Regions from separate parts of the Marinomonas sp. ABL3_031 genome, predicted to be linked through region 2. Evidence: predicted binding sites of a transcription regulator. Region 2 holds the regulator's gene; each other region holds the start of a gene.
The links. Region 2 encodes LexA, which represses DNA repair genes until DNA is damaged. Its sites were predicted from a motif close to TACTGTNTANNTANACAGTA; they were not measured.
Positions count from the first base shown of each region.

Region 1: the regulator LexA is predicted to act here: its motif matches at 2,003-2,022, upstream of recN (DNA repair protein RecN).
Region 3: the regulator LexA is predicted to act here: its motif matches at 1,512-1,531, upstream of ACXAH2_RS01655 (YebG family protein).
Region 4: the regulator LexA is predicted to act here: its motif matches at 2,022-2,041, upstream of dinB (DNA polymerase IV).

Region 1 is NZ_JBSWYU010000004.1:35,463-38,639, forward strand. It holds gene fur (ferric iron uptake transcriptional regulator) at 1-70, shown strand, start outside; gene recN (DNA repair protein RecN) at 305-1,975, opposite strand; gene grpE (nucleotide exchange factor GrpE) at 2,160-2,735, shown strand; gene dnaK (molecular chaperone DnaK) at 2,836-3,177, shown strand, end outside.
Region 2 is NZ_JBSWYU010000003.1:48,163-51,339, forward strand. It holds gene dinG (ATP-dependent DNA helicase DinG) at 1-816, opposite strand, end outside; gene lexA (transcriptional repressor LexA) at 887-1,510, shown strand; gene ACXAH2_RS04690 (hypothetical protein) at 1,591-1,854, opposite strand; gene ACXAH2_RS04695 (DUF6586 family protein) at 1,856-2,323, opposite strand; gene topA (type I DNA topoisomerase) at 2,320-3,177, opposite strand, start outside.
Region 3 is NZ_JBSWYU010000001.1:336,385-339,561, reverse strand. It holds gene ACXAH2_RS01665 (DUF1439 domain-containing protein) at 1-530, opposite strand, end outside; gene ACXAH2_RS01660 (mechanosensitive ion channel family protein) at 539-1,408, opposite strand; gene ACXAH2_RS01655 (YebG family protein) at 1,552-1,968, shown strand; gene ACXAH2_RS01650 (aspartyl/asparaginyl beta-hydroxylase domain-containing protein) at 2,223-3,177, shown strand, end outside.
Region 4 is NZ_JBSWYU010000015.1:3,582-6,758, reverse strand. It holds gene ACXAH2_RS14890 (hypothetical protein) at 1-833, opposite strand, end outside; gene dinB (DNA polymerase IV) at 942-2,006, opposite strand; gene ACXAH2_RS14880 (LPP20 family lipoprotein) at 2,394-3,038, shown strand; gene ACXAH2_RS14875 (flagellar assembly protein T N-terminal domain-containing protein) at 3,038-3,177, shown strand, end outside.

The DNA.
Region 1 (3,177 bases), on a different contig from region 2:
TGCGGAAGAACACGGTTACGATATTGAAGATCACAGTTTGATCATCTACGTACGTCCAAAGAAAAAATAAGCGAAGCGCGCTTTATTCAAGCACAATGAATATAAGAGCAATAGCGAAGGGTGCCGCTGTAAGGTGGCGTTCTTTGTGAGCAATGGAAGGGCTTAAACTTTTAGGGTTTAAGCCCTTTTTCTTTATTGAGCAGTAGGCCCAAGGCGGTTTGATTCTGATGATGCTCTATCTTACTTAAACGGCGCCTTATTGCTGTTGAACGTTATTGCTGTTGAACGTTATTGCTGTTGAACGTTATTGCAGTTGAACGTTGCTGAGCATCTCTCGGGCGTGAGCTAGGGTTTGTTCGGTTAGCTCAATGCCACCCAGTAAGCGTGCAATCTCTTGCGTGCGATCTTGTTCCTTTAATATTTCAACCTGCGAAGAAGTGGCTTCATTAGCGACTTTTTTACTGACACGTAAATGCTGATGACCTTGCGCCGCCACTTGCGCTAAGTGAGTAACCGAGAAGACTTGCCCGCGTTGGCCCACTGAGCGCAACATACGACCCACCACTTCAGCAATACCGCCACTGATGCCCACATCCACTTCGTCAAATACCAGAGTGGGAATGGTAGAGGTATGCGCTGTTACCACTTGAATGCCCAAGCTGATACGTGACAATTCACCACCCGACGCGACCTTGCGTAAGGCTTGCGCTGGTTGGCCTGGGTTGGAAGCGATCATGTATTCTATGTCCTCAAAGCCATTGGCGGTCACTTGATTGAGTGGTTGGCATTGAATATAGAAGCGGGCGTGAGGCATGCCTAAGCCGTGTATTTGTTCTTCGACCTTCTTCGCCAATTCGTCTTTAGTGACAATGCGCTTTTCGGTAAGTGTGGTGGCTAGCGCGGTAAGTTGCTCGTAGGCTTGCTCTTCCTTTTCCTTCAAGGCTTCCAAACTTTCTTCGCCACCTTTTAGTTGCGCCAGTTCGGCTTCCACACTTTCACGCAAAGCAATTAACGCCTCAGGTAAGCACTTGTGGCGACGAGCCGTGTCGTAAATCTCGGATAAACGACTCTCAATGGCGGTTAAACGCTCTGGATCTTGCTCAAGCGTGTCTTGGTAGTGGCGCAGACTGTCTGTGGCTTCTTGAGCTTGAATCAAAGCCGCATTCATCATTTCCAATGCGCCTTCGAGGGCTTGAGTTTGCGGGTTGATTTGACTGGCGCTGTTGATGGCCTGATTCAATAAAGAGCAAATGCTGCCTTCTTCATTATCCGCCAATACATTACTGGCTTGGTAAGCCTTCATTTGTGAATCGGCAATATTGGATAAAAAGGTCTGCTCTTGCTCTAAGGATTCGATTTCCCCGGCTTTCAGATCCAGCTGTTCTAGCTCTTGCGCTTGGTAAGATAGTAATTGCACCTTGGCTTCTTGCTCGGCGGACTGATTTTGCTTGGCAAAGAGTTCGTCTTTCAGCTGGCGCCAAACAGCATATTGCTGTTGTACTTGTTTGCTGAGGTCCGTGAGCTGACCATATTCATCCAACTGCTGGCGTTGCGCGTGTTTCTTTAATAAAGACTGATGCTCGTGCTGACCATGAATATCAACCAGCTGACTGCCAACTTCTTTTAAATCGCTCAAGGTACATGGGCGGCCATTGATGTAGGCTTTGGAACGACCTTCCTTACTGATAACACGACGCAATATGCAGTGCTGGTCTTGTTCCAAATCTCTTTCTTCAAGCCATGCTTGCACATCAGGGTAAAGCTGAATGTCGAAACTGGCGCTAATGTCGGCTTTTTTCTCTCCGTGGCGCACCACACCGGCATCGGTTCTGTCACCCAAACACAAGGACAAAGCGTCCACCATGATGGATTTACCGGCCCCCGTTTCACCGGAAATGACTGTCATGCCTTGCTTAAACTCAAGCTCTAAGGACTCCACAATAGCAAAATTGGATATTGCGATGCTGGTTAGCATAATTGGCTCCACAAAGAGAAAATTTTTATATGGTTATTTATACAGTATTTGTTTGTTTTTTGACAAGTGGTGCCATAACAATTAATCACCATAAATTTTATGCGGTTTTAGTATTGAAAGGTCAAAAGCTGTCCCCATATACCCAGCACAGAGAAAGAGAGTTTCTGTTATTTGGAGTTAAAAGATGAGTGATCAGCAAAAAAATCCTAACCAAGAGGCGGAGCAAGATTTGCAAAATGAAGCGCAAACAGAAGCAGTAGAAGAACTGCTGGAGCCAGAAGCGGAAGTATTAGAAGCCGAAGCGGATGATGAGCTTGCTAAAGCATTGGAAGAGGTAGCCCAGTATAAAGAAGCGGCGCTGCGTGCCCAAGCGGACGCGCAAAACGTTCGTCGCCGTGCGGAACAGGACGTTGAGAAAGCGCATAAGTTTGGCTTAGAGAAATTTGCCAAAGCCATCGTGAATGTGGCGGATAACTTAGAGCGTGCCCTTGCTTCGGCGACCGACACAGAGGAAACCGACCCAGTACGTGAAGGGGTAGAATTGACCCTGAAAGATTTGCTTGAAACCCTTGGTCGTTTTGACATCAAAGCCGTTGATCCTCATGGCGAACCGTTCAATCCAGACTTGCATCAGGCGATGACTATGGTGCCAAACCCTGAGTTGGAACCCAACACTGTGATGGACGTTGTGCAAAAAGGTTATACCTTGCACGGTCGTCTGTTGAGACCTGCAATGGTAGTGGTTTCAAGCGCTGCATAAAAAACGTCATTTTTTTGACACTGGACGCTTGAAAAGTGTTTAAGCGTACCCAAATACAGAATTAACTTTGTTACAAACGAATTTATTGGAGAAACAAACGATGGGTAAAATCATTGGTATCGACTTAGGGACAACTAACTCTTGTGTAGCTGTTCTTGATGGTGAAAAAGCACGTGTAATTGAAAACGCTGAGGGTGATCGTACAACGCCTTCCATCGTTGCTTTTGCAGACGATGGTGAAGTGCTAGTAGGTCAGTCAGCAAAACGACAAGCGGTTACGAACCCAGCGAACACCTTGTTTGCCGTTAAACGTTTGATCGGTCGTCGTTTCCAAGATGATGTGGTACAGAAAGACATTTCTATGGTGCCTTACAAAATCATCTCTGCTGAAAACGGTGATGCTTGGGTAGAAATCAAAGGCGACAAGAAAGCGCCACCACAG
Region 2 (3,177 bases):
ATGCCCAATGGCTTTATCGGGTAAATGATGACCTTCATCAAACACATAAATGGTTTCTTTCGGTGGCGTCAAAATCGCACCGCCACCAAGGGACAAATCTGCTAAGACTAAATCGTGGTTGGCAACAATCACATCCGCCACCTCAATTTCTGCACGGGCTTTGAAAAAAGGACACGCTGAATAGTTGGCACAATTTCGGTTGGTACATTGCTGGTGATCTGTGGTCAAGCGGCGCCAATCTTGCTCGCGAATAATACCTTCCCAATTATCCTTATCACCATCCCATTTACCTCTGCTTAGGGCCTCATCCATCTCCTGATACAAGAGAGTATTCACATCATCCGATTGCAAATGCTGTTCAAATAAACCTGCGAACATATCGTCCATGCTTTGCTCTTCAGCACTCAGATACCCCTCCAGATTATTAAGGCAGAGATAGCGGCCTCGCCCCTTTGCCAATGTGTATTTAAAACTTATTTCTGTATGCTGCAAAATATCTGGCAGGTCTTTGTGCAAAATCTGCTCTTGCAATGCGACAGTTGCCGTAGAGATAATGAGCTTAGCACCTCGCGCCTTAGCAATCGGAATCGCAGCCAAACAATAAGACAAGGTTTTACCCGTCCCCGTACCAGCTTCCACTACCGCAACGTGCTTTTCACCTAAGCGCTCACCTTCACTGCCCTGTTTAATGTTTCCCAAAGTGCGAGCAATTGCCCCTATCATTTGGCGCTGTCCTACCCGAGGTTTATGAGATTTGGCATCCAGCATATTTCGGTAAGCGGATTGGATTTTATTTTTTAATTCGTCTGAAAGCATTTATTTTATTGAGAATCGTTAAGAATGCTGTATATAATAACAGTTACTGTATAAACAACCAGAAAAAGCCATGATTAAATTAACCAAAAGACAATCTGATGTACTCGATACCATTCGCGAATTTATCAATGAAACCGGATTCCCACCAACACGTGCGGAAATCGCGAATAGACTTGGCTTCAAATCACCCAATGCCGCAGAAGAACACCTAAAAGCCCTTTGCAAAAAAGGTGCAATCGAAATGCTGTCAGGCGCTTCTCGTGGAATTCGCTTAATCGAATCAAACGAAAGTGCCAATCAAGAAGACGATCTGGGTCTACCTGTCATTGGTAAAGTGGCGGCAGGATACCCTATCTTGGCACAAGAAAACATAGATACTCATGTTACTGTGCCAGCCAATATGTTTTCCCCCAAAGCGGATTACTTTTTATCCGTCTCCGGTACCAGTATGAAAAACATCGGCATCATGGAAGGAGATTTGCTCGCGGTACACAAAACCAATACCGTCCGTAACGGTCAAATTGTGGTGGCAAGAATTGGCGATGAAGTGACGGTAAAACGCTTTGAACAAAAAGGTCGTATCGTTCGTCTGATTCCAGAAAACGAGGATTATCAAGACATAGTAGTAGACTTAGAGAGCGAAGAGTTTGCTATTGAAGGCTTATCTGTGGGCGTCATCCGTCAGGGTCTATAACTCTTCCTCACTTAAATAACTTGTAAAAAAAGGTGGCCATGGCCACCTTTTTTTTATCGCTATCTCTTTCTAACAACAGACTAATGAAGAATTTTTGGACGCAGATCTTCTTCTAGATACTCTACACCTTCGTCCATCACTGATTCGTCTGAATAGACATAATCAATACCCGCATGGAACATGCATTTTGCCAATTCAAAATATCGGTCTTGCAGGTAAGACTTGGTTTTATCGGAGATTTTTAAGGTCGCCAACGGCTCTGTTTCCTCGCCATTGCCACTGGCTGGGCGCAAAACAATGTCGCCGTTATCCAGCTCAACAATTTCAAGGTAAGATTCTTTCATACTAATACTCTGAGGATTCTTCTCTAAAACGTAACACCAAGTCTGTTAGCTTAGACAAATACAAAGTTAATGATGCACTGTCATCACTGCCCACGCCAATCAAATTTGTACGATCAACCGCGCTTTGATTCATACGGCAATCAAGCTGTTGCTGATAAAGTGATATTAATTGACTGCACCAAGAAGACGATTGCTGCAACAAATCGTTTAGCTCTAATAGCACAGGCACCAAAGATTGTTTGGCTTGCGCCTCAGCCAATAAGCCAGACGCATCTAGCTTGCCTGTTAAACGATAAGCCAATTTCACCTCCTGCAACAAACCGTTTAAGGCACTGCGCAATTGAAACATGGCGGAACTTTCTAAACTCGAGACCAGCCAAGTTTCTTCACTTGACTGGGCTAATTGTATAAGGCGACGCGCCGCGTCTAACCTTTGATTGGTAGTACTGGCACTACTGGCAAGACTCATTTTTTCTTCTTGCCCTCTTCAATCTTCCATTTACCACCATCATAGAACGCCTTCCATCCAGTTGGCTTGCCTTCTTCGGTTTCCGTCATTATGTATTGCTCTTTGGTTTTACGACTGTAACGAATTAGAGTCGGACGCCCTTCTGAATCCTTCACTGGCGCAGCGGCAAAGAAGTGATATTTAGGGTCAATCTGATCCATGTACGGCAATAACTCTTTCACATAAGGTGCGCGAGTTTCACGCTTACGAGGAAACTGACTGGCCGCAAGAAATAACCCCGTTGCACCATCGCGCAATACATAGTGGTCTTCCACTTTTTGACAAGCCAAGTCCGGCATAGGGACAGGATCCATTTTCGGCGGCGCCACTTCACCATTCTTTAATAGCTTACGGGTGTTTTTACACTCTTCATTGGTACAACCAAAATACTTACCAAAGCGGCCAGTTTTTAGCTGCATTTCAGAAGAACATTTATCACACTCAATGACAGGGCCATCGTAACCTTTAATTTTGAAGCTGCCCTCTTCCACTTCATAGCCTGGACACGAAGGGTTATTACCACAAACATGCAGTTTACGATGCTCATCCATCAAGTAGCTGTCCATCGCTGAACCACAAATCTTACAGCGATGTTTATTGATCAATGCCTTAGATTCGCCTTCTTCATCATCAACCGCAACCGCCTCATCACCGCGAATCAGGTTAATCGTCGCCTTACAACGCTCCTTTGGTGGTAAAGCGTAACCAGAACAAGACATGAAGACCCCCGTACTGGCGGTACGGATCTGCATAGGGCGACCACAGGTCGGACAATCCACATCCGTTGGAGTTGGCTCATTCAACATCATGCCATC
Region 3 (3,177 bases), on a different contig from region 2:
GCCAATTTCTCAAATTGTGAATGATTTAAGGTGTAAATTGGGTGTTTATCAAAATATTGACGCAGCACCCGTTCCACTCGGTCTTGCAAAGAACCTAGCGTCGAGCGGATGATTTTTTCATTAAAACGGGAGCCTTTGATGGCAACTTGTGTGAGTCGTGGTGCCACTAAAAAAAGATCTTTATCTTGAATACGTATACCTGCCTCAAAGTCAGGATTGACTTGCATGGTTAATGAAAAGCTCTGTCCAAACGCCGACACTTCACCGGTTAAATCACACATCAAGGCGATCGCAATCACACCACCATCACGTTCAAGAAAGTCGATGTCTGCTTGTTTAATGGCTAGATTTAATGCGACTGCTTGACCCTCTTCCGCCAATTCAAAGCGAGTATTTTGCGCACTTTCTATTTGCTTGGCGAGATCATCATTAATTTTCGTTTCACTGATGCGAAAACTATTGCAACCGCTCAAAGTGAGGCTCAGTAATGTTAATAACGCAAGATATAAAGATTGTCTATTCAATCTCATGAGGTCTCCTAATTCGGCTTCTGTGTTAAAAATGCTTGGCGTTTATCAAACCAAAAACGCATAAAGTCTTCCGTTACTTTTTGTTCTATTTCCACCGCCTCATCGGTTGGGCAAAACAAAGAAACCGTAAAGATATTAAAGCCTTCTGCCGTAGTGGTAATACGAACACGAGGCTCTGGACCCGAAATATTAATATCAAGGCGCTTTTCGATCAGGCTGTTATAACGAATGGCCACCTCATGAAAATGCTCGCTATACTCACGGATTTTGCCAATGATTTGCTCCTTGATCTCAAATAAATTTACTTCATCTGATTGCCTGGAAATAGAAAAAGTATGAGTCACATAACGACGCATGTAATTAAGGTTTTGCACCGTGTGAATCAATAGCACACTGTTTGGCACAACGGTTGTTCTGCCGGTATAAGCGTAGCTGCCACCTTTTAAATCCACTTCAAACAAAGTAGTGGATAACCAATCACTGTCCGTCACTTCACCTTCAAAATTCGCAACCTTAATCCAATCTCCTACTTGATAAGGCCGTGTACTCGCGCGGTAAAACGCCCCCACGATACAAGCAATAAATTCTTTTGTGGCAATGACTAATGCCACCATAAAAGCAGCAATGGAAATGGCAATGTTTTGCAGTTCAGATGACCATATGAGGATCAGACCCACAACAAATAAAAAATTAAAGGAATTGTCTGCCGCATTGATCCTTTGACGTTTTTTATCATGATCAATATGTTGGTTAAGACGAATGGCGCGCTTTGTATAGCGGCGAATAAAATAGACCAGTAAGATTAGGGCCAAAGTAAGAACCAGTTCTACATGATCTGTAATAATGGAAACATCCCATTGAGAATAATCGAAAGGCATAAAGAGTCACTTCTGTGTGAAAGTCGATACCTTAACAATCATTCTTTGCAACAACAATTCATTCACTACGACAACAATAAAGTCTAGACAAGATAAAAAATTATACTGTATATTTATACAGCATAATTTTTGTGAGGTGACTTATGTCCGTCATTATTAAATACGTCGTAGAACGCCATGGAATCGAAAAAATGACCTTTACTTCAAAAGCCGAAGCCGATGCGTACGATAAACTTCTCGATAGTGCTGAGGCACTCATGGAGATTCTCAGTCATAGCCAGCTTGTTGAAGACGATCAGCTGAAAGAAACAATAGCTATGTACTTAGCAGAACACAAAAACAGTGTCATTGATGCACTTGGCCCAAAAAAGAAAACGACCAGCAAAAAGAAGAACACCCCCAGTCCACAAACGGAACTGGCTCTCAATAAAACGCCCAAAACACCCAGCACAGACTTAGAAGACTTGGTGATAGAAACCGATGAAGAACAAGTCTATCAAGAAGAAGCCATCGCCGATCCATTTGATGACGACAACTTTGATGAGAGCCACGCTGCTTAGGATTTATTATCACTCGCAGTCTTAATCTTTTCCTCAACAGGGTAAGTCGTGCTAACAAATTCCGTTGTACGACTTTTTATCACACGTCATTTCTGATGCCTTGTGAATAGAAATTATTCCAAAAAAAGAAAAACATTTAGTCCTATTTGTTATATGTGGCATAAAAAAGGATTAAATGAGGACTATTTTGTTCACATTTCAACCAATTTAGTCAATAATGATGCACAATGTCGTTTATTCTTTAGGATAAAGAAATGCAGTTTCTCGTCATTTTATTCTTCGCAGCGCTCTTCAGTTTGTCTTCCATGTATTACATCTATACCTACCGTGGCAATATTCGCTATGCCAATTGGACAGAGTACTTTCGTAAAGGCTGGCCCATTTTTGCGCCACTGAATTGTCTTTTGTATCTGTTTTCTTATAAGAAAGTGAAACAACCTATTATCGATACGCTACAGTTCAAAGAGCTAGATGAATTACGCGATAATTGGGAAGTGATTCGAGACGAAGCTCTCGCTTTACAACAGCAAGGGGATTTAGAAGACATCAATCAACCGGGCTCAGACGCATACTATGATGTCGGGTTCAGAACCTTCCACAAGTACGGTTGGCGTAAGTTTTATCTTAAATGGTATGGCTACACTCACACATCAGCACAAACCATGTGTCCGAAAACAACGGAAATTCTCAGCCGAATCAAAAACATCAACGGCGCCATGTTTGCTTACATGCCAGCTAACTCTGAACTGACTCGTCACCTTGACCCTGTGGCTTGTTCCTTGCGCTATCACTTGGGTCTTCAGACTCCTAATTCTAAAGACTGCTTTATCAATGTGGATGGCCAAGAGTACGCTTGGCAAGATGGTAAAGACTTGTTATTTGATGAAACCTACTTACATTTTGTCAAAAACAACACTGAAGAAAGCCGTTTGATTTTGATGTGTGATTTTGATCGCCCAGTGAATCTGTTCGGAAAATTGATCAATTTCTGCTACAAGATTTTAATGAAGGCGTCATTGGTACCTAACACCTCAGAAGATAAAAGCGGATTAGCGAACAAAGTATTTAAAACTGTGACGCCTATGCTGCAGCGCAGTAAAGAATTGAAGAAAACCAATCGCAAAGCCTACAAGCGTCTAAAATACACAGTAAACACTTTATTACTCTTGGTTATTTTTGGCCTCGTCGCTGGTGTCATTGAACTCTTCA
Region 4 (3,177 bases), on a different contig from region 2:
ATGACTTTTAAATCTAAGGTGTCCAAAACACCGCCATGGATATCATACAAATGCGCTTCCAATAAACGCTCTTGCTTATTACGCCATTCATACACCACATCGTAATTTGGAGCCTGCATCCACACTATCAAATCAATCATATTAAAAAGAGGCTGGTAATCATCCGCCAACAAGTCATTCACCTTATTTCGCCAAATGCCATCAACATCTTTCTCTTGCTCTAAGGCATTAATTGGCGAAGTTAAATCCTGTTTCATTACTGGGGAGCCAACACACCAACCTTCAAATAAAATGACGTCTATTGGCCCCTGCACTTCCTGCCATAAATGCACCGCTTTCCTATCATCAATGGATTTATCAAAACGGGGAAATTTCATGACCTCACCATCTTTAAGCTGCTTTGCCCGTTCAAATAAACTGATTGCTAAATCCACATCATGGGTACCTGGCACCCCTCGTACCTTAAATAAAGGGGAATGTTGTGCGGCGAATTTCAAACGATCTTGTCGACTGCTATACAAATCATCCAGACTGATGACCACAGCATTTAATTCAAACCCTTTAATCAAAATCCTGCTGACCACATTGGCAAAGGTGGTTTTTCCACACCCCTGAGGCCCAGATAGTCCAAGTATTAATGGCTCCTCTCTCTTACCCAATTTGCTGCTTAACCAATTCGCAAAAGGCAGATACAAAGAGTCAATTTGATCAGCCAAATCAGCTTCAGCGTATAAACTATGAAGCGTCTGCTCCACTTCAAATCTCAAGCGATGAGATAAGGGGTCGGGCAAATTCGAACGATCAATGTCTGAACGTCTATCTTGCTTCCACATAATCAATACCTCCAACAACAGAGTGAAACAAAACAAGAATCCGCTTTGTTTCCGAGTTATGATTATAGACAGAGAAAGATGAAATTATTCATTTTTTAACCGCAACAATCAATCAAAAGGCAATAGCAATTGCGCTGGTGCAGGATTAACCAAACGAAAGCCTACTCCAATTAACCGCACTGGCCGCTGCACTCTCGCATAAGCCTGTTCTAGTAAAGCAATAAAAACCTCATCTGATAATTTCTTTTGAATAGGCTGCTCTATGGTGGTTTGCTTAAAATCATCAAACTTAAGCTTGAGGTAATATTTATGCAAACGCGACTCATAACCTCGCCCTTGCATACGCTTGCGTAAACTGTTCAATAACTCTGGCAAAACAGATCGACAAGTATGAAGTCCTTTTAGATCCTCAGAAAAAGTATGCTCCACAGAAATGCTTTTTCGCTCTCTTGAAACCTGCACTGGTCGCTCATCAATACCTTTTGCAAACTGAGACAAACGAAACGCCATGCTACCAAAACGTTTTTGCAACAAAGCAAAGTCGACCTTTTGCAGATCGGCACAGGTAAAAACATCCAAAGCGGCTAATTTGTCTTGCGCCACTTTACCAATACCTGAAATGCATTTAACTGGAATGTTGGCAACAAATTCGTCTTGATCATCCGGCGAGACCAAAGTTAAACCATCTGGCTTATCCCAATCGCTGGCCACTTTCGCAATAAATTTATTCGTCGCCACTCCAGCAGATACCGTAATACCTACCTTGGTATAAATTTGTTTACGAATTTCTTTCGCAATCAATGTCGCACTGCCCTGCAATAACTCCGAATCCGTTACATCCAAATAGGCTTCATCCAAAGACAAAGGTTCGATTAATTGGGTATAACGACGAAAAATTTCGTGCATTTGCTGGGAGGCTAAGCGATAAGCTGCCATGCGCCCAGGTAAAATCAATAAATCAGGACACAAGCGTTTTGCGATTGCCACAGGCATGGCGGAACGAACACCAAAAGCTCGGGCGGGATAATTGGCTGTCGATAACACACTACGCCTTTCAGAAGAACCGCCTATCGCCAGGGGACGATCTCGCAAAGAAGGATCATCACGCATCTCTATTGCAGCATAAAAACAATCTGCATCTATGTGAATGATTTTGCGTGCCGAGTAAGACATGTATCAAGACCAAAATACTGTATATAAAAACAGTATATATCAACTTATTAGCCTTCTCAATTGTAAATTTTCCAACCATACAGATAAGAATTGATAAACTTTATAGTCGTTATTAACGAGTCAAGAGGTAAACAAAAAAGCACTCCAATATTGTATAGCGGCATTTTTGTTATATAAAACAAAGAAAATTACTTATTAAAGACGTTTAAAATAGACGCTAGCACATAAAATAGTTTACATTTTAGGCATTGGAACAATATCTCTGATGAAGTACTTCATTTATGTGTGAAACTCAGGGGTATGGCTTTGTCGTCCTACCGAGCACTTTAGAAAAGTAATACAGGGTCGACAATAAAGAGATGAGAATCGCACACAAAGGGCACCACCATGACACATTTCACTCAAATTCTGTTGATTACTGCAGGAGCAATCCTTATCACTGGCTGTCAAACCTATAATCAACAAGGTGTGGCCAACTCAGGTACCTGTACGTCTATAGCGCCTTGTAATGGTAACCAAATTGGTGGTGATGGCACGACAACCAATTACACACCAGCTGCTACTGCTGGCGCACTGAACGCCAACAACACCATCGCTGTTATCAAACAAGAACCCATCGTAGTAACAGCAACAGGTTATGCTGCCCTAACGACCAATAAGCGTCTGACCAAATCACAAGCTCGAATCATGACCTTGCGTAGTTCTATGTTGGACGCTTATCGAAATCTTTCTGAACGTGTTTACGGTTTGAAAATTGATGGCTCCAGCTCTTTGAGCAATATGGTCATCCAAAACGATGAGTTACGTACTTATGTTGACGCTTATTTGGTTGGAGCCAAAGTGGTTTCACAAAGAGAGCATGAAGACGGCACCTTTGAAACCGTGGTTGAAATGGCCTTACAAGAAAACTTCCGTCAATGCGTTTCATCAGATAACGTAGCAAACGACCCAAACTGTCAAGTTCAACCAGGTTATCGTGCCATCAATGTACAAAGCTCTACTCCTACGACGAATTTCTATAGTATTGAATAATGCGATTGCCATTCTTTAACATACTACTCAGTTATGTTTTATTGAGTCTCTCTAGCGCCAGCTTTGCGGTTACCATTGACGCCGTCGGTGAAGCTATTATTTATGATAATGACATCACCGACGCGCGTTATCGAGCCAC